DNA from 3 places in the Acidovorax cavernicola genome. Region 1 is predicted to be linked to each of the others. Evidence: predicted binding sites of a transcription regulator. Region 1 holds the regulator's gene; each other region holds the start of a gene.
What was found. Region 1 encodes sigma-54, which starts transcription at its own class of promoters, with help from an activator protein. Its sites were predicted from a motif close to TGGCANGNAANCTGCTTT; they were not measured.
Positions count from the first base shown of each region.

Region 2: glnA (type I glutamate--ammonia ligase) is a predicted target of sigma-54. The motif match lies at 8,349-8,366, and genes of this name have one in related genera.
Region 3: D3H34_RS34915 (pilin) is a predicted target of sigma-54. The motif match lies at 7,269-7,286, and genes of this name have one in related genera.

Region 1 covers NZ_QXMN01000014.1:35,888-46,388, forward strand. The annotation lists gene D3H34_RS13390 (DMT family transporter) at 1-165, shown strand, start outside; gene D3H34_RS13395 (THUMP domain-containing class I SAM-dependent RNA methyltransferase) at 167-1,417, opposite strand; gene D3H34_RS13400 (ATP-binding response regulator) at 1,499-3,310, shown strand; gene D3H34_RS13405 (cytochrome b) at 3,395-4,006, shown strand; gene D3H34_RS13410 (YceI family protein) at 4,003-4,602, shown strand; gene D3H34_RS13415 (YceI family protein) at 4,652-5,281, shown strand; gene D3H34_RS13420 (LysE family translocator) at 5,301-5,945, shown strand; gene D3H34_RS13425 (phospholipase D family protein) at 5,968-7,602, opposite strand; gene rpoN (RNA polymerase factor sigma-54) at 7,613-9,199, opposite strand; gene lptB (LPS export ABC transporter ATP-binding protein) at 9,217-10,011, opposite strand; gene lptA (lipopolysaccharide transport periplasmic protein LptA) at 10,008-10,501, opposite strand, start outside.
Region 2 covers NZ_QXMN01000034.1:23,208-33,708, reverse strand. The annotation lists gene D3H34_RS22850 (class I SAM-dependent methyltransferase) at 1-978, shown strand, start outside; gene ggt (gamma-glutamyltransferase) at 1,052-2,785, shown strand; gene D3H34_RS22840 (pseudouridine synthase) at 2,847-3,587, shown strand; gene D3H34_RS22835 (YncE family protein) at 3,693-4,700, shown strand; gene D3H34_RS22830 (polysaccharide deacetylase family protein) at 4,684-5,520, shown strand; gene D3H34_RS22825 (sterol desaturase family protein) at 5,537-6,511, shown strand; gene D3H34_RS22820 (EI24 domain-containing protein) at 6,569-7,468, shown strand; gene D3H34_RS22815 (competence/damage-inducible protein A) at 7,465-8,265, shown strand; gene glnA (type I glutamate--ammonia ligase) at 8,413-9,828, shown strand; gene D3H34_RS22805 (hypothetical protein) at 10,061-10,501, shown strand, end outside.
Region 3 covers NZ_QXMN01000012.1:33,859-44,359, forward strand. The annotation lists gene D3H34_RS12190 (type IV pilus modification PilV family protein) at 1-24, shown strand, start outside; gene D3H34_RS12195 (PilW family protein) at 80-1,165, shown strand; gene D3H34_RS12200 (pilus assembly protein PilX) at 1,175-1,873, shown strand; gene D3H34_RS12205 (pilus assembly protein) at 1,919-5,818, shown strand; gene D3H34_RS34245 (energy transducer TonB) at 6,182-6,481, shown strand; gene D3H34_RS34915 (pilin) at 6,732-7,211, opposite strand; gene D3H34_RS12220 (MBL fold metallo-hydrolase) at 7,414-8,214, opposite strand; gene D3H34_RS12225 (CHASE2 domain-containing protein) at 8,244-10,501, opposite strand, start outside.

The DNA of each region.
Region 1 (10,501 bases):
AAGACCTTGCCCGTCGGGACGGCCTATGCGATCTGGACCGGCATCGGCGCCATCGGCGTCACGCTGATCGGCATCGTCTTCTTCCAGGAGAGCGCTGCGCCGCTGCGACTGATGTGCATTGCCCTGATCTTCCTGGGCATCGCAGGCTTGAAGCTGCAGAGCTAGCTCAGGTGGCGGCGTCCTGCGGCGCCGCGCGGTTGGAGCCCCGGACCATGTCGAAGCGGAACAGCCGGCATTCGATGGGGCCGTTCCACATGGGCACGCGGCGCGACTCCTTCAGGCGCATCTGCTTGGGCAGCTTGAGGTCGGGCGTGAGCACCCAGGCGGTCCAGCCCGCGTAGTTCTTCTTCCAGTGCGTGGCGAGCTGGGGAAAGAACTCGCCGACGCCGTCCTCGCCCTCACGCGGGGTCTGCGCCGTCTCGCGGGCGCCGGAGCGGGCGACGCCGCCGACCTCGATGCGCTCGCCGTAGGGCGGGTTGAGCATGATCACGCCATCTTCGGCGGGCGGCATGCGCTGCAAGGCATCGCCGCCGCGGAACTCGACGGCACCGGCCACGCCGGCGCGTTCCGCGTTGCGCTGGGCGAAGTCGACCATGCGGTGCGAGACGTCGGAGCCGAAGATGGCGATGTCGCTCGCATGCGCCGCGGCCTCGGCTTCACTCCTGATGGCAGTCCAGACATGCGCCTGAAACGGCAGCAGCTTCTCGAAGCCGAAGCGCCGCAGCGACCCGGCCGCGATGCCGCTGGCGATCTGCGCGGCCTCGATGGCGATGGTGCCGCTGCCGCAGCAGGGGTCGTACAGCGGGGCCTTCGCGACCTCGCCGGTTTCGGGGTTCCACCAGCCGCTGGCGGCCAGCATGGCGGCGGCCAGGGTTTCCTTCAGCGGCGCATCGCCCTTGTCCTGGCGCCAGCCGCGCTTGAACAGCGGCTCGCCCGAGGTGTCGATGTACAGCGTGCAGGTGTCGGTGGTCAGGTGCGCAAAGATGCGGCAGTCGGGCCACTGGGTCTCGATGCTCGGTCGCACGCCATGGGCCTTGGCGCGGAAGCGGTCGGCCACGGCGTCCTTGATGCGCAAGGTGGCGAAATTCAGGCTCTGCAGCGGGCTGTGCTGGGCCGTGGTCTCGATCTTGAAGGTCTGCTTGGGCGTGAACCAGATCTCCCAGGCCACGCCGCTGGCGATGGCGTACAGGTCGTTCTCGCTGCGGTACGGCCCATGGGCCAGTTCGACCAGCACGCGCTGCGCGAGCCGGCTGTGCAGGTTGAGCTTGAGGGCGTCGCGCCAGTCGGCGCGCACGCGCACGCCGCCGCGCAGGGTGAGCAGGTCTTGCCCGGCGCGGCCGGTCAGGGCATGCACCTCCTGGGCGAGGAATTCCTCGACGCCGGCGGCGCAAGGCAGGAAAAATGAGAGATCGTTCACGGAAAGTCGGCCATCGGGAAGCCCGCTAGGGGCCCCCATTGTCGCCGGGTCGGGGGCCTTCTCTATATAGTCGATTTGCCCATGACGCCCTCCCCCGCACCCGCAGCCGCCCCGGCAGACGCCCGCGGCGGCGACAACCGCTTCGCGATCCAGTGCGAAGTGCTGCGGCTGTCGATCCGACCGCTCGGCCCGGTGCTGCTGGTGCAGTACCTGCTCAACTGCGGCGTAGCGGCGCTGTTCGCCTGGCAGTTCTCGCCGGTGCGCGCGCTGGTGTGGCTGGCGCTCGTCACCGGCGTCACGGTGATGCGCGGCTTCTTTCCGCAGCGCCTGCCCGAGCCCTTCACCCCCGCCAGCCTGCGCGCCGCGCAGCGCCTGCACACGCTGCGCACGGCCATCTGGGAGCTGGCGCATGGCCTGGCGGGCGTGCTGCTGTTCAACCCCGAGCGTGCCGACCTGCAACTGCTGCTGGGCCTCATCCTGATGGGCATGACGCTGTCGTCGGCGTTCTCGGTGTCTTTCTATACGCCGGCCACGCAGCTGGCCATCACGCTGCTGCTGGCGCCGGTGATCGTCACGGGCCTGTGGCTCGGGGCGCCGGTGATGATGGCAGTCGCGGTGATCGGCATCGGCCTCACGGCAATGATGTGGAAGCTGGTGGCCGACCATTCGCGCCAGCTCGAGGAGAACATCGGCCTGCGCCTGAACGAACGCACGCTGCGCGAACAGGCGCTGGCCGGCCTGCGCGCCTCCGAGCAGGCCCAGGCGGAGCGCCTGCGCTTCTTCTCGGCGGCCAACCACGACCTGCGCCAGCCGGTGATGGCCATCGGGCTGCAGGCCGAGGTGCTGCGCCAGCAGCTGCAGCACGGCACCGACAGCGCGGCGGTGCAGCACACGGTGGCCTCGCTCTCTCGCGCGCAGCAGGCGCTGGAGGGCCTGACCAACCAGCTGCTCGAAATCGGCCGCATCGAGGCGGCGGTCGATCCGCTGCGGCCGGCAGGCGTAGCGCTGGCGCCGTTGCTGCACGAGCTGGCACGCCAGGCCGGCGAAGGCCGCGTCGCCGTGCGCTGCCCTGCGGACGCCATCGCCTGGACCGACGCGGTCGCGCTGCGCCGCGTGCTCTCCAACCTGCTGGACAACGCCCTCAAGTTCACGCCGCGCGGCCGCGTGATGCTGGCGGTGCGGGCGCGCCGGCGCCCCGCCGCGGCCACCGGGCGCGCGTGGCGTGTCGAGGTGCGCGACAGCGGCATCGGCATCGCGGCCGAATCACAGGCGCGTGTGTTCGACGACTTCGAGCAGGTCGGCAACGTGGAGCGCAACCTGCAGCACGGCCACGGCCTGGGATTGGCGATCGTGCGGCGGCTGGCCGGGCAGCTGGGCATCGAGGTCGCGCTGCGCTCGGCGCCGGGCAGGGGCTCGGTCTTCAGCTTCGAGCTGCCGGCGGCGCGCCCCGGTGCGGCCACCGTGCCGGGGCCTGCACCGTCCGTGGCCATGGCGGCGCCCGACGCAGACGCCGTGCTGCGCCCCGGTCTGGCCGTGCTGGTGGTCGAAGACAACATCGTCGTGGCCGACAGTCTCTCGGCGCTGCTGCGGCACTGGCAACTGGCGCCGCGCATCTATGCGAGCGCCGCCGAAGCGCTGGCGCTGGCCGACCTGGACGCGATCGACGCGGCGCTGTGCGACATCCGCCTGCCCGGTGCGTTCAACGGCATCGCGCTGGCCGAGCGGCTGGCGCAGCGCAAGCCCACGCTGACGATCGCGCTGATCTCGGCCGACATCACCGAAGCCACGCAGCAGCTGGCCGCGGCGCGCGGCTGGCACGCGCTGCGCAAGCCGGTGCAGCCGGACGATCTGCGGCGCGTGCTGCTGCGGGCCCAGCAGACGCAGGCGTCGTAGCGCGCGGCCTGCGGGCCCGGCGCCGCTGCGGTGTCATCGCTTCCGAGCTATGCTCCGCGCACAGGCCGCCGCCGCTCCTGCCCGATGCCCGTCGAACCATCTTCCGCCCCGTCCATTGGCGCCGCCGCCCTGCGCGAGCCCCGCTACGGGCGGGTCGCCATCGCACTGCATTGGCTGCTCGCGGCGATGATCGTCGGCTCGCTCGGCGTCGGGCTCTACATGACGGGCCTGCCCTTCTCGCCGCACCGCCTGAAGCTCTACAGCTGGCACAAGTGGGCCGGCATCACCATCCTGCTGCTGTCGGCGCTGCGCCTGCTGTGGCGACTCACGCACCGCCCGCCGCCGCTGCCCGCGCGCGTGAAGGCGGTCATGCCGCCCTGGCAGACGGCCGCCTACCGCGTCAGCCATGTGCTGATGTACCTGCTGTTCTTCGCGGTCCCGTTGTTCGGCTGGGCTTACAGCACGGGCATGGGCGTGCCGGTCGTGTGGTTCGGCGTGCTGCCGCTGCCCGACCTGGTGCCGGTCGACAAGGAATTCGCCGAGGCCGTGCTCAAGCCGCTGCACCAGCGCAGCGCCTTCCTGCTGGCCGGTGTCACGCTGCTGCACGTGGCGGCGGCACTCAAGCACCACTGGATCGACCGCGACGGTCTGTTGCAACGCATGTGGCCCGCGCCACGCAAGGAATCTGTCGGATGACGACGCGCCGCCTGTCCCGTCTTTTTTTGTGGGGCGCCGCCCTCCTGGGCCTCGCACTGCACGTCGCGGCCGAACCCCAGCCGGCCACCGCGAAGCTGGTGCCCGACAAGAGCCAGATCGTCTTCGTCAGCAAGCAGATGGGCGTACCGGTGGAAGGCAGCTTCAAGCGCTTCGACGCGCAGGTCGCCTTCGATCCGAAGAAGCCAGAGGGCGGCTCGGTCGTGCTGCAGATCGACACGGCCAGCGCCGGCTTCGGCGTGCCGATGAGCGATGCCGAGCTGCCCAAGCCCACCTGGTTCGACACCGCGCATTTCCCGCAGGCCAGCTTCCGCTCGAACGCCATCAAGGCACTGGGCGACGGCCGCTTCGAGATGGCCGGCAAGCTCACCATCAAGGGCACCACCAAACCCGTGACGGTGCCGGTGAGCATCGCGCCATCGCCTTCAAGCGGCGCGTATGCCGTGGCCACGGGCACGCTCACGATCCAGCGGCTCGACTACAAGGTGGGCGACGGCGAATGGACCGACACCTCGGTGGTCGGCAACGAGGTGCAGGTGCGCTTCAAGCTGACGCTCGCGGGCTTCGGGCCGCTCTGACGACGATCCTCTCCAGGTTTTTTCTTTCATGCTTTCTGCCTCCCCCGCCATGAACAAGCTCTTCTTCGCCACGGTGCTCGCGGCCGCGTCCGTGTCGCTCGCGACGGCCCAGGAATACACGGCGCCCGCGGTGGCCGCCAAGCCTTCGGGCGGTCCGGTCAAGAACGCCAGCTACGTGATCGACCCCACCCACACCTTCGTGATGTACGAGATGGGCCACTACGGCACCACCACCAACCGCGGCCGCTTCAGCACCAAGGACGGCTCGGTGCAGATCGACGGCACGGGCGCCAGCGGCAAGGTCGACATCACGATGGACATCAGCTCCATCAACACCGGCGTCGACCTGCTCAACCGCCACGTGCAGAGCAAGGACTTCTTCAACGTCGCCGCCTTCCCCACCGGCCGCTTCGTGGCCGACCGCATCGACTTCAGCGGCGACAAGGTGACCGACGTGCCCGGCACGCTCACGCTCATGGGCCAGACCAAGCCGGTGACGCTGAAGGCCGTGCGCTTCAACTGCTACATGAACCCGCTCATCAACCGCCAGGTCTGCGGCGGCGACTTCGAGACCACGGTGCAGCGCAGCGACTGGGGCATCACCTGGGGCCTGAACTTCGGCTTCGAGAACAAGGTGAAGCTGCTGGTGCAGGTCGAAGCCGTGAACGTGCAGCAATGACGACGCAAGGAACCACGCCATGATGGACACCACGCTTTCCCTGCTCGGCATCGCCGGCGCGATGGCGGTCGGCGCGATGAGCCCGGGCCCGAGTTTCGTGATGGTGGCGCGCACGGCCGTGGCCTCGCGCAGCGACGGACTGGCCGCGGCCCTGGGCATGGGCGCCGGCGGGCTGGCGTTCTCGATCGCGGCGCTGGCCGGGCTTCAGGCGGCGTTCCTCGCGGTGCCGGGGCTGTACCTCGCGATCAAGGGCCTCGGCGGCGCCTACCTGATCTACCTGGGCTTTCGCATCTGGCGCGGCGCACGGCAGCCGCTCGCGATGACGCCCGACACCGAAGCCTCGCCTCGCAAGCAAGGCCGCAGCGGGCGCACCTTCCTGCTCGGCCTGGCCACGCAGGTCAGCAACCCGAAGACGGCGGTGGTGTACGCGAGCATCTTCGCGGCCTTCCTGCCGCGCGAGGTGCCGCTGGTGCTGGCGCTCGCGGTGCCGGCGGTGATCTTCTGCATCGAGACGGGCTGGTACGCAATCGTCGCGCTGGCGCTGTCCTCGGCCGCGCCACGCGCGGCCTACCTGCGCTACAAGACCTGGATCGACCGCGCGGCCGGCGGCGTGATGGGCCTCTTGGGCCTGCGCCTGGTGTGGTCAGCGGCACGCGGCGCCTGAGCGCACAGCACGGCAGCAACCGCTACAGCAGGCTCTCCGGCGTGAGAGGTGCCAGCAGTTCGAGCATGGTGCGATCCCAGAAGCCCGAGTCGGGCTCTTCGTGCAACACGGTGGTCCTGCCGCCTTCCTCGCTGACCCACTCGATGCGCCGCGAACCACTTGCTCCCCCTGCGCCTGCATCGCCGCCCTCGGCAAAACGCAGCCGGTAGGCGCCCTGCTGCTTGAGCACGTCGATCAGCTTCAGGGTCTGCTGCGCCATCTCGGGGCTGCGGATGAACAGGCCGATCTCGGTGTTGTGGATCTCCGAGCGCGGATCGAAATTCATCGAGCCGACGAACAGGATGCGCTGGTCGATCACCGCCGACTTGGCGTGCAGCCGCCCCACCGACGTGCCGAACAATCCCAGCCTCACGCTGCGCCGCGTGCGCGCGGAACTCAGCTCGTGCATCTCGGCGCCCAGCGCGAGCATGTCGGCGCGGTAGCGGCGGTAGGCGGTGTGGACCAGCGGCTCGTCGGTGGCGGCGAGCGAATTGGTGACCACGCTGATCTTCACGTTGCGCCCGCGGATCTCGCGCATCACCTCCAGCCCCGAAGCGCCGGGGATCAGGTAGGGCGAGACCAGCGTCACTTCGCTGCCCGCGCGGCGCATCTGCTCGACCACGTTGTAGCGCACGCTGTCGACGTCGAGCAGCGGCACGCCGCCGTAGGAGGCCGTCTTGCCGATCACACGATCAGGCGAATCGGCGTACGCCTCGGCGGTGGTCCAGATCAGGCCGAGCTTGCCGGCGTCGAGGTCGTCGGCCACGGGGCTGTAGCCCAGCAGATCGTTGGGCGCCGGCTTCGGCGGCGGAGGCGTGGTGTCGGGGCCGGTGGCGACGTCGAAGCGACGCTGCAGCTCCTCGCGCGGCAGGTCGGTGCGCACGACCGAGCCGATCGGGCGCACGTGCGGGCTGTTCCAGTACTGGTCGAACAGCACACCCAGGCGCGGAATCAGTGCGCCCGTGACGAAGGTGTCGAGGTCGATGAAGTTCGCGCCCGCGGTGCGCGTGAAGTACTGGTTGCCGATGTTCCGGCCGCCCGCCACCGCCATCGCACCATCGGCGATGAACAGCTTGTTGTGCATGCGGCGGTTGACGCGGCTGAAGTCGAACAGTGACGCGGCAAAGCGCTTGAGCAGGCTGCCGCGCCCGGCCGGGAACGGGTTGAACAGGCGCAGCTCCACGTTCGGCGTGGCGGCCAGGCCGAGCAGCAGTTCGTCTTCGCCGGACGTGTACAGGTCGTCCATCAGCAGGCGCACGCGCACGCCGCGCTGGGCCGCGTCGCGCAGGGTGCGCAGCAGGTAGCGGCCGGTTTCGTCGTTCTCGATCTGGTAGTACTGCACGTCGAGCGTGCGCTGCGCGCGGCGCGCCAGTTGCAGGCGCGTGTCGAAGGCGAAGTCGCCGCCAGGCATGAGGCGAAAGCCGCTGAGGTCGGGGTCGGGGTCGGGCTGCGAGGCCAGCGCGATCTTGCCGAGCGCGGTGTCGGCCGAGACGGCCATGGCCTTGGTGGGCGGGCGCGGGGCCTCGTCGGGCAGCGTGGCGCAGCCGGCGAACAGCAGCACCGCCACCATGACCAAAGCCCAATGCCCACAACGAGACAGCAGGCGACTCGTCGTCATCGTCGGGCTTCTAGAGCGCCTTGCGCAGGTTTGCCGGCGCGATGCGCAGCGCCTCGCGGTACTTGGCCACGGTGCGGCGCGCGCACTCGATGCCCTGCTCCTTCAGCATCTCGGAGATCTGGCTGTCGGACAGCGGCTTCTTGATGCTCTCGGATCCCACGAACTGCTTGATCAGCGCACGCACCGCGGTGCTCGACGCATTGCCGCCGGTCTCGGTGCCCAGCGCCGAACCGAAGAAGTACTTGAGCTCGACCGTGCCGAAGGGCGTGGCCATGTACTTGGCGGTGGTCACGCGCGAGATGGTCGATTCGTGCAGGCCCAGCTCGTCGGCGATCTCGCGCAGCACCAGCGGGCGCATGGCCAGCTCGCCGTGCACGAAGTAGCTCTTCTGGCGCTCGACGATGGCGTTGCTCACGCGCAGGATGGTGTCGAAGCGCTGCTGGATGTTCTTGATGAACCAGCGCGCCTCCTGCAGCCGCTGCGACAGCGCCTGGCTGCCTTCGCCCTTGTGCGACTTGAGCGCACCGGCGTAGATGTCGTGCACGCGCAGACGCGGCATGACCTCGGGGTTCAGCATGACGCGGAACTTCACGTGGGTGCCGCGCCCGGTCTTGGTGACGATCACGTCGGGAATGACGATGTTGCGTTCGACGTCGACAAAGCGGCGCCCCGGCTTGGGCTCGAGCCGCGCAATGATCTGCAGCGCCGAGCGCACCAGGTCTTCGTTCGTGCGCGTGAGCGTGGCCAGTCGCTTGAAGTCGCGCCGCGCGAGCAGCTCCATGGGCTGCTTGCAGATCGCGATGGCGGTCTTGCGCACGAGCGCTTCGGCCTCGGTCTCGTCTTCGCTGGCGAGCGCCTTCAGCTGGATGCTCAGGCATTCGCCGAGGTCGCGCGCGCCCACGCCGGCCGGCTCCAGGCTCTGCAGCAGGCCCAGCGCCACCTGGAAGTGATGCACGAGGTCGTCGAACTCGTCGTTGTCGTCGCCCGCCAGGCCCGAGGCCAATGCGGGCAGCGAGTCTTCAAGATAGCCGTCGTCGTTGAGCGATTCGATCAGGAATCGCAGCGCCGCGCTGTCGCTCTCGTTCAGCCGCAGGGTCAGCGCCTGGCGGTGCAGGAACGACTGCAGCGACTCCTGGCTGCGCGCGAGTTCGGTGGCATCGGCGCGTTCGTCGTCGCCGAGGTTGTTCTGGCGCGCGGGCGCATCACTGCCCCACTCGCTGTCGTCGGGCGCCATGTCGACGGTGCCGTCGCCTTCCCAGTCGGGCTCGCGCTCGGCGATCTCGGCGGCGGGGCCATCGGTGTCGGGGGTCGAGGTGGTCTCGCTCGAAGTGGTCGTCGTGCTGGCGGCGGACGGCGCGAAGTCGGCCTCACCCTCGCCCGCGTCGTCGCGCGGCACCGGCGCATCGGCCGTGTCCAGCCCGAACTCTTCGCGCGCCGCTTCTTCCGCGGTGCGTTCGAGGAACGGGTTCTCGTCCAGCATCTGCTCCACCTCCTGGCTCAGTTCGAGCGTGGAGAGTTGGAGCAGGCGAATGGACTGCTGCAGCTGTGGCGTCAGCGCGAGATGCTGCGAGACGCGAAGGGACAGCCCTTGCTTCATGGGAACCGACCCCGCCCTTACATGCGGAAATGTTCGCCCAAGTACACCCTGCGTACCTCGGCGTTGTCGACGATCTCCGAGGGTGTGCCTTGTGCCAGCACGTGCCCGTCGCTGATGATGAACGCGTGATCGCAGATGCCCAGCGTCTCACGCACGTTGTGGTCGGTGATGAGCACGCCGATGCCGCGCTCTTTCAGGAAACTGATGATCCGCTGGATCTCGATCACGGCGATCGGGTCGATGCCGGCAAAGGGCTCGTCCAGCAGGATGAAGCGCGGCTGGGTGGCCAGCGCGCGCGCGATCTCGACGCGGCGGCGCTCGCCGCCCGACAGTGCGAGCGCGGGCGAGTCGCGCAGGTGGTCCACGCGCAGGTCGGCCAGCAGGTCGGCCAGGCGCTCTTCGGTGTGCTGCTTGGTCAGCGGCACCAGGCGGCCGTTGGCATCGGGCTCGCGCTGCAGCTCGAGCACGGCGCGCACGTTTTCCTCGACCGTGAGCTTGCGGAAGATCGATGCTTCCTGCGGCAGGTAGCTCAGGCCCATGCGCGCGCGGCGGTGGATCGGCATGTGGGCGATGGGCTCGCCGTCGATGGTGATCTCGCCGGCGTCGGCGCGCACCAGCCCGACGATCATGTAGAACGAGGTGGTCTTGCCCGCGCCGTTGGGGCCGAGCAGTCCGACGACCTCGCCCTTCTGCACGTCGAGCGAGACGTCCTTGACGACCGTGCGGCTGCCGTAGCTCTTCTTGAGGCCGCGCGCGACGAGGCGGCTGCCCGGGATGCCGTCGGCGGTCTGGGTTCCTGCGGTTTCGATCACTTGCGCCCTTCCCCTTCGGGGCCGCTCAACGTGGTCGTCGAGCGCAGCCCGGTGCCGGGCGCGGGAGTGGGTGCCGGGGCCGCGGGCTTCTTGCCGCCGGCCGCCGGTACCGAGCCGCCCGCTGCGGGGGCTGCCGCGGCCTTCGGCGTGAGGATGGCCTTGACGCGACCACCGCCGCCCGGCGCCGCGACGCCGGCGTTCGGCGGCACGAGGGAACCGTTGACGGTGTAGGTGTCGTTGCTCTGGTCGTAGACGATCAACGCGCCGCTGCTCTCGTCGTTGGGCGTGGCACCGATCAGCCGACGCATGACCGCGCGGCGGATGAACTTGACGTTGTCGGCGCGGCTGTCGTACTCGATGACTTCCGACTCGCCCTCGATCCACTCGTCGCCGGCGTTGCGCTTCTGCTTGTAGTAGGCCAGCTTGCCGGGCGCCGCCGTGACCACGCCGTACTGGTAGCCCTCGGCGTCCTGGCGCACGTCCAGCCGCG
Region 2 (10,501 bases), on a different contig from region 1:
CTCGACGAGGCGATGCCGATCGTGCGCAACTCCGGCAACTACTACCTGCTGCACGAGTTCCTGGAGCCGTGCAACGAACCCTGCTATTTCAAGGAGTTCGTCGCCCGTGCCGAGGCGCGCGGGCTGGCCTACCTGTGCGACGCCGAACCCTCGACCATGTTCGTGCAGAACTACGGCGAGAAGGTGCGCGACCCGCTGCTGCGCGAATGCGGCGGCAGCCAGGTGATGATGGAGCAGTACCTCGACTTCCTCGTCAACCGCACCTTCCGCCAGACGCTGCTGGTGAAGCAGGGCAATGCCGCGAACATCCGATATCGCCTCGAAGTTCCGTGCCTGCGCGCCCTGGAATTCGCCGGCATTTTCCGCGTGGATGGCGGCGATGCACTCACCATGGACACTCGCGAGCAGCCCTGCACCGCGCTGCGCGACCTGAAGGTCACGTTGCGGCTGCCGGCGCACAAGGCGGTGGCGCAGGCGCTCGACGCGAGCTATCCGTGCGCGATGTCGACCGAGTCGTTGCTGGCCGCCGTGGTGACCCTCACCGGCGAGCCGCGCGCGGCCGTCGAGCCCATCGTGATGGCCATGCTCGAAGAGCTGCTGATCCTCGGCGCGTTGCGCATCCGGCGCACGCCGGTACAGGCGGCTGGCACGGTGTCCGCGCTGCCGCAGGTGCCGGCGCCCGTGCGTCGCGCGCTGGGCGGCGTGCCCGCATCGCAAGCGTCGGCCGTCGTCTGCAACCAGTGGCATGAGCCGGTGGCGCTCACGGTGCTCGAGCGCAGCCTGCTGCCGCTGCTCGACGGGGCGCACACGCACGAGGCGCTGGCCGCCTTCCTCATCGACGAGGTGCGCGCCGAACGCCTGCGCTTCCTCAAGGACGAGCAACCGCTGACGGACCCGTCGGCGCTCCATGCCTTCGCACAGGAGCAGGTCGCGCAGGCCTTGCAGAGCCTGCGGCGCAAGGCGCTGCTGACGGCCTGAACATGGTCTGAAAGCTCCGTTCATCATTCACCCCTCCCTCATTCTTCATCCAACGCACAGAGGAGACTTTTCCATGCAGCACTTCAAGTGGACCCCCACACTGCGCGCCGCCGTCGCGGCCGCGCTCACCCTGGCGGCCGGCGCCTCGCAGGCCGCGTCGCAGGCGCCGGTGGCGGCCGAGCACGGCATGGTCGTGAGCGCGCAGCACCTGGCCAGCAAGGTCGGCGTCGATGTGCTCAAGCGTGGCGGCAATGCGGTCGATGCGGCCGTGGCCGTGGGCTATGCGCTGGCGGTGGTCTATCCGGCCGCGGGCAACCTCGGCGGCGGCGGCTTCATGACCGTGCAGCTGGCCGACGGCCGCAAGACCTTCCTCGACTTCCGCGAGAAGGCGCCGCTGGCCGCCACGGCCAACATGTACCTCGACAAGGACGGCAACGTCGTCAAGGGCCTGAGCACCCACGGCCATCTCGCCGTGGGCGTGCCGGGCTCGGTGTCGGGCATGGAATACGCGCGCGAGAAGTACGGCACCATGAAGCGCGCCGACCTCATCGCCCCGTCGATCCAGCTGGCCGACAAGGGCTTCGCGCTGCAGCAGGGCGACATCGACATGCTGCTCACGGCCACCAACGACTTCAAGAAAGATCCGGTGTCCGGCGCGATCTTCCTGAACAAGGGCGAGCCCTTCGCGGTCGGCCAGAAGCTGGTGCAGAAGGACCTGGCCAAGACGCTGAAGGAAATCAGCGCCAAGGGCACCGACGGTTTCTACAAGGGCTGGGTCGGCAAGGCCATCGTGGCGTCGAGCCAGGCTGGCAAGGGCATCATCACGCAGGCCGACCTCGACCAGTACAAGACGCGCGAACTCGCGCCGGTCGAGTGCGACTACCGCGGCTACCGCGTGGTGTCGGCGCCCCCGCCGAGCTCGGGCGGCGTGATCATCTGCGAGATGCTCAACATCCTCGAGGGCTACCCGCTCAAGGACCTGGGCTTCCGTTCGGCGGAGTCGGTGCACTACCAGATCGAGGCCATGCGCCACGCCTACGTGGACCGCAACAGCTACCTGGGCGACCCCGACTTCGTGAAGAACCCGCTCGATCGCCTGCTCGACAAGGGCTACGCCGCGAAGATCCGCGCCGCCATCGATCCGAAGAAGGCCGGCGTGTCGAAGGACATCAAGCCCGGCGTCGCGCCGCATGAAGGCAGCAACACCACCCACTACTCGATCACCGACCAGTGGGGCAACGCCGTCTCCGTGACGTACACGCTGAACGACTGGTTCGGCGCCAAGGTCACGGCCGACAAGACCGGCGTGCTGCTGAACAACGAGATGGACGACTTCACTTCGAAGGTCGGCGTGCCCAACATGTACGGCCTGGTGCAGGGCGAGGCCAATGCCATCGCCCCGGGCAAGCGTCCGCTGAGCTCGATGAGCCCGACCATCGTGTCCAAGGACGGCAAGCCGGTGTTCGTGGTCGGCACGCCCGGCGGCAGCCGCATCATCACGGCCGTGCTGCACACCATCCTGAACGTGGTCGACTACGGCATGAACGTGCAGGAGGCCGTCGATGCGCCGCGCTTCCACCAGCAGTGGCTGCCTGACGTGACCAACGTCGAGACCTTCGCGATCAGCCCCGACACCCGCAAGATCCTGACCGACATGGGCCACAACCTGGGCGTGCCGCAGCCGGCCAACCACCTGGCGGCGATCATCGTCGGCGCGCCTTCGCTGGGCGGTAAGCCGGTGGGTGCCAACCGCTTCTACGGCGCCAACGACCCGCGCCGCAATACCGGCCTGGCTGCTGGCTACTGAACCTGCGGCACACTCGAAGGCGGTCGTGCCCCTGTCGGCACGGCCGCTTTTTTCATTTCCCATGCATCTGCAAGACATCCTCTACACCCAGGGCTTCGGCACGCGTCGCGTGTGTGCGGGCCTGGTCCAGCAAGGCCACGTGAGCATCGGCGGCGCCGTCGTGACCGACCCCTTCGCCGACCTCGACCCCGAAGGCCTGCTGTTCACCGTGCAGGGCACCGAGTGGGCCTGTCACGAGAAGGCCTACCTGATGCTGCACAAGCCGGCCGGTACCGAGTGCTCGCAGAAGCCCTCGACCTACCCGAGCATCTACACGCTGCTGCCGTCGCCGCTGCGCCTGCGGCCGAACAAGGGCGCGGTGCAGGGCGTGCAGGCCATCGGCCGCCTCGACCAGGACACCACCGGCCTGCTGCTGCTGACCGACGACGGCCAGTTCATCCACAAGATGGGCTCGCCCAAGCACCATGTGCCCAAGGTCTACGAGGTGACGGCCAAGCACCCGATCGACGAGGCGCAGATCGCCAAACTGCTGGCCGGCGTGGTACTGGACGACGACCCGAAGCCGGTGCGCGCCGCCGCCTGCGAATCGGACAGCCCGCTGCACCTGCGGCTGACGCTCACCGAAGGCAAGTACCACCAGGTCAAGCGCATGCTGGCCGCGGTCGGCAACCGGGTCGAGGGCCTGCACCGCTCGCGCATCGGCGGCCTGGCGCTGCCGGACGATCTGGCGCCGGGGCAGTGGCGCTGGCTCACGGCCGAGCAGGTGGCCCAGTTGCGGGCGCCGGTGCCCAAAGCTGGTTGACATAGGTCAACTGACCCGGGCGAAACACACGTTCCGGGGCGCCGGCAGTCAGCTGTTCGTCGGGATCGACCGTTAAGATTGTTAAATCTCTCCCGGAACCTTCCCTTGCGACTCCCTGCCCGCCCGAACGGCCGCATCGCGGCCTTCCTGCTGTCCTGCCTGACAGCCCTGGTCACCCTCCCAGCCGCGGCGGCGCCGCCGACCCCTCCACCGGTTTTCGTGCTCAATTCGCTGGACGCCAGCGTGAGCGTGATCAACCCGGTCGACTGGACCGAGAAGCAGCGCATTTCCACCGGCAAGGAGCCGCACCACATCTACATGACGCCCGACGAGAAGTCGGTCATCGTGGCCAATTCGGCGGGCGATTCGCTGACCTTCCTGGACCCGCGCACGGGCGAGGTGCAGCGCGTGGTGTACGGGATCATCGATCCGTACCAGCTGCAGTTCTCGCGCGACATGAAGTGGTTCGTCACGGCGGCCAACCGCCTGAACCACGTCGACGTGTACCGCTGGGACGGCAAGGACCTGAAGCTGGTCAAGCGCATCGCCACCGGCAAGACGCCCAGCCACATCTGGATCGACAACACCAGCACGGTGGCCTACGTCACCATGCAGGACAGCGACGAGCTGATCGCGGTCGACCTGCCGACGCAGACCATCCGCTGGCGCATGGCCACCGGCGCCATGCCGGCCGACATCTTCGGCGCCCACAACGACAAGACGCTGCTCGTGGGCCTGACCGGCAGCGACGGCGTGCAGGTGTTCGACGTGGCCGGCGCCCAGCCCAAGCTGGTCGGCAAGATCCCCACCGGCAAGGGCGCACACGCCTTTCGCTCGGCCGGCGACGGCAAGACCGTGTTCGTGAGCAACCGGGTGGCCAACACCATCAGCCGCATCGACCTGACCACGCTGAAGGTGGTCGCCACCTACAACGTGCCGGGCGGCCCCGACTGCATGGACGTCTCGGCCGACGGCAAGACGCTGTACGTGACCTCGCGCTGGGCCAAGAAGCTCACGGTGGTCGATCTCGCGAGCCAGAAGGTCGTGCGGCAGGTCAACGTCGGCCGCTCGCCGCACGGCGTCTGGACGCTCGACCATGCGAAGCGGATCTGAGTTCGTGCGCGGGGTTCGTTTTGGCGGTGTCGCCTGCGCCGTTGCGGCGCTGGCCTGCGCCACCCTGCCGGCGGCAGGAGCACAGGAAGCCGCGGGTGCCACCTGCGAGAAACCCGTCTACCTGACGCTGGACACCGGCCACATGGGCATCGCGCCGCTGGTGGCCGACGTGCTCAAGCGCCAGGACGTGCGTGTCACCTTCTTTGCCGCCGCCGAGCGCACCCAGACCGACGGCGACAGCCTGGACGACCACTGGGCGCCGTGGTGGAAGGCCAGGGCGGCCGAAGGCCACGAGTTCGCCTCGCACACCTACGACCACGCCTACTGGCGCGGCGACGTCAAGGGCACGCCGCCCAGCTTTCGCATCAAGCCGTCCGCTGGGCCGCAGACCGGCAAGGAATCGGTCTGGCGCGCGGCCGACTACTGCGCCGACATCCGCAAGTCGTCTGACCGGCTGGCCGCCATCACCGGCAAGAAGCCGCTGCCGCTGTTCCGCGCGCCGGGCGGCAAGACATCGCCAGCGCTGCTGGCGGTTGCCAAGGACTGCGGCTACGCGCACGTGGGCTGGTCGCCCGCCGGCTTCCTGGGTGACGAGCTGCCGAGCGAGACTTTCAGCAACCAGAAGCTGCTGGCCCAGGCGCTCGGGAGCATCCGCTCCGGTGACATCCTGCTGGCGCACCTGGGCATCTGGTCGCGCAAGGACCCGTGGGCGCCAGCCAACCTCGAACCCCTGATCGTCGGCCTGAAGGCCAAGGGCTTCTGCTTCCGTACCCTGCGACAGCATCCGGACTACCGCGCCTGGATCGCTTCCCACCCTTGAATCCTGAGTTTTCGCCGTGATCGATTGGTTGACCGACGTTTTTTCTGCCATGCAGGGCTGGCTCTTCGAGACCGCCGTGCAGCCGCTGGTGTACGCCATCGGCCTGGGCGGCTGGGCCGAGGACGCCTTCGACGCCACCGGCTGGCTGCTGGTCGGCGTGGTCCAGATCCTCGTGCTGCTGGCCGTGATCGGCCCGCTGCAGCGCTGGCGCGCGGTCGAGCCCGTGACCGACCGCCGCGCGATCCGCATCGACGTGCTCTACACGCTGATCCACCGGCTCGGCCTGTTCCGGCTGGCGCTGTTCTTCACGCTGCAGCCTGTGTTCGACGACCTGCTGGGCAGCCTGCGCATGGCAGGGTGGGGCACCTTCCACCTGGACGAGGTGTGGCCCGGCGTGACCGACGTGCCGTGGGTGGCCTTTGCCATCTACCTCGTGGTGCTCGACTTTGTCGGCTACTGGATCCATCGCGGGCAGCACCAGTTCAACTGGTGGTGGAGCCTGCATTCGCTGCACCACTCGCAGCGCCAGATGACGATGTGGAGCGACGACCGCAACCACCTGCTGGACGACGTCATCCACGACACGCTCATCGTCATCGTGGCGCAGCTGATCGGCGTGGCGCCGGGCCAGTTCATCGCCGTGGTGGCCTTCACCCAGCTCAGCGAGAGCCTGCAGCACGCCAACCTGCGGCTGAGCTTCGGGGCGATCGGCGAACGGCTGTGGGTCAGCCCGCGTTTTCACCGGCTGCACCACAGCATCGGGCTCGGGCATGAGTCGCATGGCCGCAGCACGCTCGGCGGCCACAACTTCGGCGTGCTGCTGCCCTGGTGGGACATGCTCTTTCGCACCGCCAACTTCGAGAACCGCTACGACCCGACCGGCATCCGCGACCAGGTCGAGCCCGGCGCCGACGGCCGGCCGCGCGACTACGGCCAGGGCTTCTGGTCGCAGCAGTGGCTGGGCCTGAAGCGGCTGTTCGGCCGCGCTTGACCCGGGCAGAGGTCTTACGGCTGGCGGGCCGGGGCCTTGCGCTATCCTCGACGCCTCATGCGCCTGCTCCTCGACTCCTTCTGGCGCGCGGTGGCCTATTGCATGCTCCCGCGCGTGATCGTGCTGTCGCTCCTGCCGCTGGCGCTCATGGTGCTGCTGGCCGCGGGGCTCGGTTACTTCTACTGGGACGCGGCCGTGGTCTGGACGCGCGAGGCCCTCGAGGCCTGGCCGCTGCTGTCCAGCTTCTGGGCCTGGATCGGGCGCCTCTTCTCGAGTGACGTCACGGCCGCGCTGGCACCGCTGGTGGTGGTGTTCGCCGTCACCCCGCTGATCGTGGTGCTGTCGCTGCTGATCGTGGCGGGCTTCATGGCGCCGGCGCTCACCAAGCTCGTGGCCGAGCGGCGCTTTCCGACGCTCGAACAGAAGAAGGGCGCTTCCTTCTTCGGCAGCGTGGTTCGCTCGCTCGGCGCCACCGTGCTGGCGATGGTGGCCCTGGTGGTGTCGATGCCGCTGTGGCTCATTCCGCCGCTGGTGCTGATCCTGCCGCCGCTGATCTGGGGCTGGCTGACCTACCGGGTGATGAGCTTCGACGCGCTGGCCGAGCACGCCAGCCCCGAGGAACGCGCCGCGCTGCTGCGCGCCCACCGGCTGCCGCTGCTGTGCATCGGCGTGCTGTGCGGCTACCTGGGCGCCGCGCCGAGCATCGTGTGGGCCTCGGGCCTGCTGTTCGCCGCCGCCTTCTTCGTGCTGGTGCCGATCGCCATCTGGATCTACACGCTGGTCTTCGCCTTCTCCGCGCTCTGGTTCGCGCACTACTGCCTCGACGCCCTGGCCCAGTTGCGCGCCCAGCGCGCGGCGCTGCAGGCCGCGGCCGGTGGCGGCGACGTGCCGGCGCTGGAGGCGGCCGAAGCCGCCGAGGCCAACAAGGCCGCTCTCTCTCAATGGGGTTCACCATGACACGCGCATTCGGTCTCATCGTCGTCGGCGACGAGATCCTTTCCGGCAAGCGGGCCGACAAGCACATGGCCAAGGTCATCGAGCTGCTGGCCGCGCGCGGCCTGCAACTGGGCTGGGCGGAGTACGTGGGCGACGAGCCCACGCGCATCACCGCCGCCCTCATGCGGGCCTTTGCCTCGGGCGACATCGTGTTCTCGACCGGCGGCATCGGCGCCACGCCCGACGACCACACCCGCCAATGCGCCGCCCAGGCCCTGCGCGTGCCGCTGGCGCTGCACCCCGAGGCCGAGGCGCTGATCCGCGAGCGCATGCAGGACACGGCCGCGGAGCAGGGCGTGCCCTACGAGCCCGACCGGCCCGACAACATCCACCGGCTCAACATGGGCGTGTTCCCGCAGGGCGCGTCGATCATCCGCAACCCGTACAACAAGATCCCGGGGTTCAGCGTCGAGCACGTCCATTTCGTGCCGGGTTTCCCGGTCATGGCCTGGCCGATGATCGAGTCGGTGCTCGACACCCGCTACACCGATCTTTTCACCCGAAACGCCATCGCCGAGAAGTCCGTGATCGTTTTCGGTGCGATGGAAGCCACCCTCACGCCGCTGATGCAGGCCATCGAGCAGGCCCATGCCGGCATCAAGGTATTCAGCCTCCCCAGCGTGGATCACCCCCAGTACGGCCGCCACATCGAGCTGGGCGTCAAGGGCGACCCCGACCGGCTCGATGCCGCCTATGGCCAGCTGATCGAAGGCTTGCACAGCTTTGATGCGAGGCTTGGCCCCGAATTGGTGCGTTAATTTGAATTGCACCAATTTGGTGATTATTTCCCTTCCCGGCAGCCTTCTGGCCGTCACCCGGGCCTCATCCGGCGGGGCGACAATGGCACAGAAACTGCATCCTCCCCTCCCGTATTTCCAACCACCCATCCAACTCAGGAGAAACTGATGGCAAAGACCGTCGCCGATGTACTCAAGCTCGTCAAGGAAAACGAGGTCAAGTTCGTCGACCTGCGCTTCACCGACACCCGCGGCAAGGAACAGCACGTGACCGTGCCTGTGTCGCACTTCGATGAAGACAAATTCACCTCGGGCCACGCGTTCGACGGTTCGTCCATCGCCGGTTGGAAGGGCATCGAAGCCTCGGACATGCAGCTCATGCCCGACCCCAACACCGCCAACATCGACCCGTTCTTCGAAGAAACGACGCTGATCCTGACCTGCGACGTGATCGATCCGGCCGACGGCAAGGCCTACGAGCGCGACCCGCGTTCGCTCGCCAAGCGCGCCGAGGCGTACATGAAGGCTTCCGGCCTGGGCGACACCGCCTACTTCGGTCCGGAACCCGAATTCTTCGTGTTCGACGGCGTGCGCTGGAAGAACGACATGTCGGGCTGCTTCGTGAAGATCGAATCCGAAGAAGCCTCGTGGAACACCGACAAGGAGTTCGAGCACGGCAACAGCGGCCACCGTCCGGCGGTCAAGGGCGGCTACTTCCCGGTTCCCCCGGTCGACAGCTTCCAGGACATGCGCTCGGAAATGTGCCTGGTGCTCGAATCGCTGGGCATCCCGGTCGAAGTGCATCACCATGAAGTGGCCAACGCCGGCCAGCTCGAAATCGGCACCAAGTTCAGCACGCTGGTCCAGCGCGCCGACTGGGTCCAGCTGCAGAAGTACGTGATCCACAACGTGGCCCACGCCTACGGCAAGACCGCCACCTTCATGCCCAAGCCCATCGTCGGCGACAACGGCTCCGGCATGCACGTGCACCAGTCGGTCTGGAAGGACGGCAAGAACCTGTTCGCCGGCGACGGCTATGCAGGCCTGTCGGACTTCGCGCTGCACTACATCGGCGGCATCATCAAGCACGCCCGCGCCCTGAACGCCATCACGAACCCCGGCACCAACAGCTACAAGCGCCTGGTCCCCGGCTTCGAAGCTCCGGTGAAGCTGGCCTACTCGGCCAAGAACCGCTCGGCCTCGATCCGCATCCCGTTCGTGGCCAACCCCAAGGGCCGCCGCGTCGAAGCGCGCTTCCCCGATCCGCTGATGAACCCGTACCTGGGCTTTGCCGCGCTGCTCATGGCCGGCCTGGACGGCGTGGAAAACAAGATCCATCCGGGCGAAGCCGCCAGCAAGGACCTGTACCACCTGCCGCCGGAAGAAGACGCGCTGATCCCGACCGTCTGCCACAGCCTGGACCAGGCCCTCGAAAACCTGGACAAGGACCGTGCGTTCCTGACCAAGGGCGGCGTGTTCACCGACTCGTACATCGACGCGTACATCGACCTCAAGATGCAGGAAGTCACCCGCTTCCGCATGGCGACCCATCCGGTCGAGTTCGACATGTACTACTCGCTGTAAGAAGCTCGCCCCCAGGCTGCGCGCACTTCGTGTCGCTTCGCCAACCCCCGCCGGGGGCAACACCGGAGGCCCGGCAAAGCCGGTTCCTCGGTGTTTCGCGAAGGGAGCGAGCCTGATGAGTAAGACGAAAGGACGGCCCCGGCCGTCCTTTTTCCTTGGTGCGGAACATCCTGATCTGAGGGGGCTCGAATTGCATCAAAATGCGCGTTTGTCGCGCCCTCACCGGACTCCAATGAAGACTGCTTCCCTGATTTTCCTGGCCGCTGCCTCCGTCGCCGCCGCTGTCCCGGCACTCGCGCAGGAGCGCGTCTGGCGTTGTGGCAACGAGTACACCAACAACGCGACCGTGGCCCAGCAAAAGGGCTGCAAGATCATGGAAGGCGGCAACGTCACCGTCGTGCAGGGCACGAAGCCCTCGGGCGGTGGTGGCAGCGCGTCGTCGGGCTCGGGCGGGTCTGCCGCTCGTGCGCCGGCGGGCAGCCCGCGCGTCGAAGGCGTCGACCAGCGCGCCCGCGACGGCGAGGCGCGTTCGGTGCTCGAGGCCGAGCTGCGCAAGGCCGAGGCGCGCCAGACCGAGCTCAAGAAGGAATACAACAACGGCGAGCCCGAGAAGCAGGGCAGCGAAGGCCGCAACTACCAGAAGTACCTCGACCGCGTGGCCGAGATGAAGGCC
Region 3 (10,501 bases), on a different contig from region 1:
ACCGTCACGAAGGCTGCGAACTGAGATGCGCACCATTCAATCCACCCTATCCAGACGGCTTTCCCTACGAGGATTCACCTTGGTCGAGCTCATGGTCGGCCTCGTCCTGGGACTGCTCACGGTTCTGGTGATCAGCCAAGTACTCGCGCTCGCCGAAGGCAAGAAGCGTTCGATCACCATGGGCGGCGATGCGCAGGTCAATGGAGCGCTGTCGCTGTTCACCCTCCAGCGCGACGTGCAGATGGCTGGCTATGGTGCCGCGGCCAGTCCAGATGCCCTCGGCTGTTCAGTGACGGGAAAGTACGACACAGGCGGCGCGTCGTTCGTTTTTCCACTGGCGCCGGTCGTCATCACCAACGGTACCAGCACCGACACCGATGCTCCGGACACGATCACGGTCTTGCAGGGTCAGACCACCAACTTTTCGGTGCCCATGGTCCTCAAGGAGGAACACCCGCAGTCCAGCAACTATTTCGAGGTAGCCTCCTCGTTGGGCGCTGCGGTCGGCAACATGATGATTGCCGTGCCGAAACTCCAAGGTTCCGGCGTGGGGTGCACGCTCTTCAGCGTGACCAACGACACCACATCCCCAGCCACGACCCTGGGGCCTACACGCGTACCTCACGCCGCCACCGCTGCAAGCAAATGGAATCAGAACAGCATATTTCCAGCGAGCGGATACATGTCAGGCAGCTACTTGCTGAACATGGGTTCGATGGTCTATCGCAGCTACTCGGTCAGCAGCGTCCATAGCCTTCAAATGGTCGAACGCTCCCCGATAAACGGAGCACTGACCGACCCACCACTAGAGCTCTATCCACAGATCGTCAACCTTCAGGCCCTCTACGGCAAGGACACCGATGGCGACGGCGTCGTCGACACCTATGACAACGTAACGCCGACCACCAACGCAGGCTGGCTCCAGGTGCTCGCAATCCGTATCGCGGTGGTGGCGCGCAGCAATCAGTACGAGAAAGAAATCGTCACGGCGAGTGCCCCCCAGTGGGACGTGGGTGCCAACGCAACCATCGCAGGCACCACGACCTGCCACGGTGCCAGCAAGTGCATTGCACTGAGAGTGAGCCAAGTCGCCGAGTGGCAGCACTACCGCTTCAAGGTCTACGACACGATCGTGCCGCTGCGCAACGTCCTCTGGAATTCCTGAGTCACCGTCATGCAAATCAGATTCTTGAAGCTTTCCCCGCCCCGGCGCGCGCAACACGGTGTCTCACTGCTCTTTGCCCTGCTGACCCTGGTCGCGCTCTTGCTTGCAACGTTGGCGCTGGTGCGCTCGGTGGATACCAGCACCCTGCTGCTTGGCAATATGGGCTTCAAGCAGGACGCCACCTCTGCAGCAGACCAGGCCGCGCGCCAGGCAATTGATTGGTTGACCGCCAACAGCGCCAGCCTGAACACCGATCTCGCATCGAACGGCTACTACGCAAGCACGCAGGAACTTGCTGCCGACGGGGTCACGGCAAGACCACCCATCGATGTCACCGGCCGGCAACTCGCGGCCAGCAACAACCGCCAATTGATCGACTGGGACGGCAACAGTTGCCAGTCCGCCACGACGGGCACATACAACGGCTGCACCGTCACCACGGCGGATGCTGGTGCCATCAACAGCAACAACGCCCGATTCGTCATCTTCAGGCTGTGCTCCAAGCCGGGCAACTACGCCACAGACGCGAGCATCAGTTGCGCCAAACCGATTTCGGGCGCTGGCGCCAACGTGAGCAAGAAAGGCGAAATGAACTACGCCGAGCAGCCATTTGCCGGCGGCACATCCGGCCCGTACTACCGCATCGTGGTACGCGTGCTGGGTGCCCGCAACACCGCCAGCTTCACCGAAACCATTGTGCATTTCTGATGAGGGAGCGCCTCCTCCAGCGCGAGACACAGAGAACTCAACACCATGAAAAATAGACCCAATCCTGTCCTCGACCGCAAATATCAAAGACAGGCCATCTGCTGCGCGGTGATGGTCTGCGCGTTGCTGCTGGGGTCGTTCGCGCCCGTGATCGAAGCGGCCCCCACTGACCTCTCGAATCAGCCGCTTGCGACGCTCCCTGCAGTTCAAGCCAAGCCGAACCTGTTGTTCGTTCTGGACGATTCGGGAAGTATGGACAACGACTACATGCCGGACGAAATGTCCAATGGCAACGGCAGGTATGGATACCGTTCTGCGCAGTGCAATGGCGTGGCCTACGACCCCAAGATGACCTATTCGCCGCCACTCTATGCGGATGGGACGCCCTATCCCAATGCGGTTTTTACAGCAGCACGCGTCGACGGTTATGACACGTCGAGTTCCACTACGAATCTCAACAACCGGTTGTACTACACCTACCGCGGCACTCAGCCCAAGATGGGCTGGGTATACACCAGCAGTGGCGCTGTTCGGAACACTTTTTATAACGAGTGCAGAAGTTCGACTGACTCGTGGAGCGACGTTTTCTCCCCTGTAACGGTCACCAGCGCTTCTGACGAGGCCCAAAATTACGCTAATTGGTACTCGTACTACCGCAAGCGCTACCTGTTGATGCGCACCGCCATGGGTCGGGCGATATCAGTACTCGACTCGAGTTATCGAGTTGGCTTCAGCACGATCAGCGATGGAACTGCAGTGGATGGCGACAACTACTTCCGCGACGTCAAAGATTTCGATACCGACCAGAAGGCCAACTTCTACAGGAGTCTCTACAACGCTTCGCCAAACGGCTGGACACCCTTGCGCGCGGCCTTGTCCAAGGCAGGGCGCTACTTCGCCAATAAAGCGCCCGGCCAAACTTATGATCCGGTCCAGTACTCCTGCCAACGCAACTACGCATTGCTTTCCACGGACGGCTACTGGAACAAGGCCAAGGGCCTGCAGCTCAACGGTACCAGCGAAATCGGGCAGCAGGATGGGAGTGAAGCCCGCCCGATGCGGGACGACACGCGGGTGATCATCACGACAACAACGCCCTATACCGTGGCGCTGACCCGAAATGCGCTTTCCGCCCAAACACAAACCAGGGATTGGACGCGCACCTCAGTCACCGTTTCTTCAACACCCAAGACCAACAATCCGAACAAGGGTAAATATCTCGTCACTACGCGCACCAATCAGCGCTACACCGAGACACAAACCCGGACCCGTACAACGCCGCAATCCGCGACTGAGTCCTACACCGAGACGGTAGTGACCACCGATGGCGTCGAGACATCCCGAAGCATCGGCTCGCGCACCACCTCCACCTGGATCAACACCGCGACGCCAACAGAGACGTTCACTGGCAACGGCCCTCCTACCGTCAACAGCAGCTTCACGGATGGAACCGCAGCGAATCCTACTTACCAGACTGCTCCAGGCAATGGCCAACCGGACTATTCGAATCCAGTCGCACTGGCTTGGGGTGCATGGTCCACACCAGCAATCACATCCAACTCGACAACGGTTCGCCAGCCTCCTGTTGCAGGCACACCCACTCAAACGCCGTCCACATCTGGAGGTACCGGCAACACACTGGCCGACGTTGCCCAGTACTACTTTGCAACGGACCTGCGCACCAGTGCGCTCGGCAATTGCACCTCGAGCAGCTCGGGTAGCAGTCAAGATGTTTGCAGCAACATCGTGCGCCCGATTGGTAACGACAGGGCCGCATGGCAGCACATGAATTCGTTCACGATCGGACTTGGCGTGAGTGGCACGCTGCCTTATGACAAGAACTACCTGACCCAGACCGCCGGCACCTACGTCGACCTGACCAGCGGCGCTTTGACCTGGCCTGTGCCAGAGGGCACGGATCTGAACAACGGCGAAGGTGGCAATGCCACCAACGTCGACGATCTGTGGCACGCTGCCGTCAATGGCCGCGGCCAGTACTATTCGGCACTCGATGCCGGTGCGCTGAGCGAGGCCATCAATGGCGTCGTTACCTCGGTGCAGCAGGTGGCCGGCTCGGGCGCGACCGCTTCAACCAGTTCGCTCCAGCTGGTGGCCGGCGACAACAACCTCGTCTTCCGAGCCAGCTACACCACGCAGTTGTGGACCGGCGATCTCCAGGCCTTTTCGATCAATGGCTCTACAGGTGTCATTGCGACTACCGCTACGTGGTCGGCGCAAGCCAAACTCGACGCGAAGGCCGCGTCGTCTCGCAGGATCTACTTCAGCGACGGCTCGGCCCTCCAGAGCTTCGAGTACGGGAATCTGAGTGCCGCGCAAAAGGCTTACTTCGACAATTTTTGCGGCCAGACACTCGTCGCGGCGCAATGCTCGCAGCTGTCGTCCAGCAACAAGACCGTGGCCAACAACGGCACCAACCTGGTCAACTACCTGCGCGGCGTACGAACCCACGAATCGGCCAGCGTCGATGCGTCCAACACCGACATCGCCGCGCTCTATCGCAAGCGCGATCATTTGCTGGGTGACATCATCAACGGCGCCCCAGTTTATGTCGGGAAGCCCCCGTTCCGGTACGCCGACTCGGGCTACGCCGATTTCGTCGCGGCGCAGGCAACGCGCACGCCGGTGGTGTATGTGGGGTCGAACGACGGCATGCTGCACGCCTTCTCAGCCGCCACCAACGACACGGGCGGCACCGAACTCTGGGCGTATGTTCCGAGTGCAGTCATGCCCAACCTCTACAAGATGGCCGACACGAGCTATGGGTCGAAGCACCAATACTCCGTGGACGGAGCTCCAGTCATGGGCGACATCAAGGTCGGAACCACCTGGAAGACCATCGTCGTTGGCGGCCTCAACAGCGGCGGACGCGGCTACTACGCACTCGATATCACAGACCCCAACGATCCGAAGGCTCTTTGGGAGTTCACCAACACCAACCTGGGGCTCAGCTTCGGCAACCCGGTGATTGCCAAGCGCAGCGATGGCACCTGGATCGTTGCCTTCGCCTCTGGCTACAACAACGCCGATGGCAAGGGTCATCTCTACGTGTTGAATGCCAATACCGGCGCCCTGCTACTGGACATCGCCACCAGTGACGGCAGCAACACGGATCCGAGCGGTTTGGCAAAGATCAACGCCTGGATCGAAAGCGCCAGTGACAACACCGCCAAGCGCTTCTATGGCGGAGATCTGCAAGGCAACCTCTGGCGTTTCGATATTGACGCGCTCCTGCTACCCAACCGGGCAGCGATGCGACTCGCCAAGTTCCAGGTCGACGCCTCGACGCCCCAGCCCATCACCACCAAACCGGAAACCGTCGAGATTTCAGGCCGCCCAGTGGTCGTGGTCGCGACAGGTCGCTACCTCGGTGCAAGCGACATCACGGACTCGACGCAGCAAAGCATCTATGCGGTGAGAGACACGCTGACCGCCACCGGATGGAGCGACGTGCGCGCCGATACCGCGAATTTCGTCAGGCAGACATTCACCTTGAATGGCCCTGTGGCAACGGCCACGGCAGCCTCTGTATCCAACACGGCGGTCAACTGGTCGACCAAGGGAGGATGGTGGATCGATCTGCCGCATTCACGTGAACGCGTGAACACGAACCTAGGCCTGCAATACAGCACCCTGTCGGTTGCCACTGCAATTCCGAACGGCGATGCCTGTGCATCGGGCGGCACGGCTTGGCGCTATTACCTCAACGTGGCCAATGGCGGCGTAGTCACCACCAACCCGGCTGGAGGACTCTGGAGCACGGACGGGTTGATCATGGGCATGACATGGGTGCAGGACAGCAACGGCAACGCCCGCATCATTTATCAGAAGAGCAATGGCGACAACGTGGTTGAAACGCCGCCGGTGGCAACGTCCTCCGGCTCCGGCAGTGTGCATCGGACCTCCTGGCGCGAGCTGGTGGACTGATCTGCGATGAAAGCGGTCCTGGCCAGGCATGCGTCGGGCCAGGCAAAGATGCGATACATACTTTGTGCGAGCGCAGTGCTCTCTCTAGCGCTTCACGCCGCTGTGCTTTCGATGCGCACCTCACCCGCCGTTCCAAAGCACACGGCGAGCACTGCAGTTGGAAGTGCTATTGCCTACATGCAAGTGCGAACGGTCCTCGCCCATGCTTCTCCATCACCACTTTTGGTAGCCCATGCCTCCCTGCGAACGCTAGGAGCGCCTCATGCATCTGGGCGTGCGCCAATCCTCAAAGAAGAACCGTCGACAAGCGAGCCGCCTACGCCCCCCGCCTCGACCACAACAGAGGCAGAGGTCGACAACTACATGCCCCGCAGTCAGCTGTCGAGGCCACCGATTGCCTTAACGGCTATCGTGCTCGAACCTCCGCCCGGCGAACTGGTGGGAGATCGACTTGTTGGCATTCTTTCGCTCTTCATCGATGAGCAAGGCCACGTGGAGCGCGTTGACGCCGAGGAGCCGACACTTCCCCCAGCTTTCGAGCAGGCCGCACGCGAAGCCTTCATCGCCGCGGAGTTTTCTCCCGGTGAGATCGATGGCCGAGCAGTCAAGTCACGGCTGCGAGTGGAAGTAGTGTTCGACAACACGTCGCTTTCAATGCCTTGAAGATGCGCTCTATCGCTCCCCTCACGTCAAATTTTGCCCGCATGCGACGAGGTGCGTAGTCGTCGATTCAATCCAGGAAGATCCGCCAGCCGCCCAAGATGGTGTCGATAGATACAGGCTTCAGGACAACGCGGCGCTCAATCATGGCCATGCAAGGCGATAGGACTACCTAACTCTTCGGGCCTGTGAGATGCGGGGGGAGACGCAAAAAAAGCCGCCCGAAGGCGGCCGATCCAGTCGCAAACTGAAATTACGGGCAGTCGCCTTGACCCGGCTTCAGGCCTCGCGACGCATTGCAAACCGTTCCAGATTGGGTAAAGACCATGGTGGGCTGGCCGGCGGCGGGAATGGTCGGGGTCAGAATGTAAGTCAATGCCACGCCGCCAGCATCGGTAGCACCCGTGGTGGTGTTAATCGCGCCAGTTGCAGCGGTGATCGTGACTGCAGCCGTGACGTTCTTGGTCGTCGCAGTCGGCGTATTGGGGATTCCATTGGAGCCCAGCGTGACGCAGTTGGCGAGCACATTGCCCTGTTCGGACATGCAAACTGCAAAGGCTTGCTTAAAGGCCGTCATTTCAGCCGCAGCGCCAGCTGCTCGTGTACGCGACGTGTAGTCCGAGTACTGCGGGATCGCGATTGCAGCCAAGATACCAATGATCGCCACAACGATCATCAATTCAATCAGGGTGAAACCCTTTTGCACATTGCGTGCGATAGAACGACGGTTCATTCAATTAACTCCAGGTTGGTTTGTAAAGCCCGGGAACCAGCCCGGAGCGCAGGACCTTCCGCAGCATCCGTGCCACCCGGCTTCCCCACCCTGCAGCCCTCGATCAGGCCGTCTTTGGTCACAAGATGGTTACATGATGTGACACAACTCGCACTCAGATGCCAAATGTGTCGACAAATTTGTCATGCCCGGCCGGGCACGGTCAGAAGGTCAGCACCCCATCCGCCTTGAGCCAGCGGATGTCCCGCTGCGCCAGCCCCGCCACCTCCCGGCCGGCCAGCATCTCGATCTGGCTCATGATTTCCTCGGTCTCCGCCGGCTTGGTGTGGGTGATGTAGATCGGGTACTGCTTCCCCGGATCGATGTGCGCCAGCTCTTGCGCGAGCGCGACGGGCGACAGGTGCAGGCTGCGTTCGGCCAGGGCCTCCTCGCGGGTGCTGAAGGCGGTTTCGATGACCAGCATCGCCACGTCGATCGCGTTGACGCGCTCCCAGAAGGGCGGGTTGCGTTCGGTGTCGCCGCTGAAGACCCAATGGGCGCCGCCTTCGGCCCGGCGGATGGCGAAGCCGCAGGCTGGCACGGTGTGGACGGCCGGGAGCACCTCGATGAGCTTGGGTGCATCGCCGAGTTCGAGACGCTGGCCGACGGCGATCTCGTGGAAGCTCACGAAGGGCAATTCCGGGCTGGGAATGCGCTCGAAGTTCGGCCATATGACGTTGTTGAACACATGCGCGCGCAGCGCGTTGATGGTGGCCGCGAGAGCATGCACGCGCAGCGGCCGGGTGCGGCGGCTGCCGACGGCGTCGAGCATCAGGGGCAGGGCGGCGATGTGATCGAGGTGCGAGTGGGTGAGCACCACGTCGTCGATGCCGGCCATTTCGTCGAGCGTGAGGTCGCCGACACCCGTGCCCGCATCGACGAGCAGGTCCGCATCGACCAGGAACGAGGTGGTCCGGCAGTCTTTGGCAATGGCGCCAGAGCAACCCAGCACGCGAACCTGCATTGTGGAAGACCCCTTGTATGCGTGTGTCGTCATTTGGTGTCGAACCGGGTGGAGCCGTCCCAGTCCGGGTCTTGCGGGCGTAGCGCCATCGAGGCTAAACGCTGCGCATAAAGCTGGTAAAGGACTTTTTTGGCATCCCCCGCGAGCAGCGGAGCCAGCAAGTTCCGGCCCAGCGCCCAATCCTGCTGTCGGTAGGCGGCCAGCACCTGGCCCCAACGCGCGAGCATCCCGTCTTGCTGCGCCGCCGCAGCGGCTTCGGGCGTGAGCGGGGTGTAGACGGCAACGGCCTGGGCCTTGCCCTTGACGCGCACGCTGTCGAGCTCCTGCCACGCGAAACCGGGCGCGGCCTCGCGCGTCGCGCCGCTGGCCACGATCTCGACACCGTAGTGTCCGCTCAAGCCCTCCAGGCGGGAGGCGAGATTGACCGCGTCGCCGACCACGGTATAGCTGCGGCGTGCCGTGGAGCCCATGTCGCCGACGCTCATGAGGCCGCTATTGAGGCCGATGCCCACGCTGATCTCGGGGCGTCCGTTGGCGCGGTGAAGGGCGTTGATGTCCTGCACGACGTTCGCCATGTCGAGTGCGGCCTGCACGGCGAGCGCGGCGTGGTCGGGCGCATCCATCGGCGCGCCCCAGAAGGCCATGACGCAATCGCCCATGTATTTGTCGACTGTGCCGCGGTTGGCGCTGATCACTTCGGTCAGCTGGCTGAAGACGGTGTTCAGGAAGGCTTGCAGCTCGGCCGGCGTCATCTGCTCGGACAACCGCGTGAAGCCGCGCATGTCGCAGAACATCACGGTCATTTCCTTGCTCTCGGCGCGCATGCTGTAGCGGCCGGGGCGCACGAGCATTTCGTCGACCAGCTGCGGCGGCACGTAGGTGCCGAAGAGCCGCACGAGCCCGCGCCGCGCGCGCGATTCGACGAAGTAGCCCCAGCTCATGTTGAGCGCGAAGGCCAGCGCCACCATGACGAGCGCCGACGCCAGCGGGAGCACGAGGTTGTGGCCGATGTAGAGCCAGGTGTTCAGTCCGACCAGCGCGGCGACCACGCCCGCCCCGAGCAGCACGGCGCGCGATGCCGACAGCAGTGACAGCCCGAACGCCAGCAGGAGTCCGGCCGCCAGCACGGTGAGCACTTCGTAGCCCGGCGCGTAGTCGGGCACGGCCAGCAGGCGCTGGTCGAGCAGGCCCGAGACGATGTTGGCGTGCACTTCGACGCCCGGGAACGCCGCGCCGACCGGGGTGGCGCGCAGGTCCTGCAGGCCGGGCGCGGTGGCGCCGAGCAGCACGATCTTGCCCTTGAGCTCGCCGGGCGCCAGTCGCCCTTCGAGCACGTCGGCGGCCGCCACATAGCGGAACGAGCCCGCGCGCGGGCCGCCGGGGCCACGGAACGGCACCTGCATGCTGGCGGTCTGGTCGACCGGGATGCGCAACGATCCCAGCACCAGCGCCTGGAGGCGCGGGAAGTTCCCGTCGCCGGCCACGAGCACCGTTCGCACCGGCGGCGAGCCGTTCGCGATCCGGTAGACGGCCAGCGCCAGCGACTCGTAGTGTCCGGGCGACGCGTGCTCGCCTTCGTAGCGGGCGATCAGCGGCACGCTGCGGATGACGCCGTCGTCGTCGCCATCGTCACCGACCAGGGTGTTCAGGAAGCCCGCGACCGGCGCCGCGCGCGCCAGCACCGGCAGGCTGGCGCCGAAGCCGTTCCAGAGCGTGACGAAGGCGGCATGGGCCGGAAAGGCGTCGGGTGGCAGTGCCGGCGTCGCCGGCAGCAGCCCCTTGGCGCTGGGCTGCTCGGTGCGCGTGAAGTAGTAACCCAGCGCCACGGGCTGGCCGCGCAGGGCCTGGGCCAGCGTGGCATCGTGGTCGAGGGTCGGTGCGAGCTGGTCGATCTCTGCGGCAAGGCCCGGCACGTCCCGCAAGGGGCCGGCTGCGATCTCCCTCAGGCGCCCGAGCCCGGAGCTGCGATCGGGCTCGAGAAACATGACGTCGAAGCCCAGCACGGCCGCGTGCTGGCGGGCGAGCAACTCCGTCGTGAGGCTGGCGATCTTGTCGCGGGGCCAGGGCCACTGGCCCTCGCGCGCCAGGCTGGCGTCGTCGACATCGACGATCACGACCCGCGTGTCGGGCGTGCCCGGCATGGTGGCCCGCAGGCGGGCGTCGTAGATCAGATGGTCCAGATGCTGGATCACGCCCAGCCGCCAGACGCCGGTGGCGTGGAGCAGTGCCAGCAACACCGGCAGCAGCGTGAGGGCGATGCGCGGCCAATGTCGCCGCAATGCGCTCA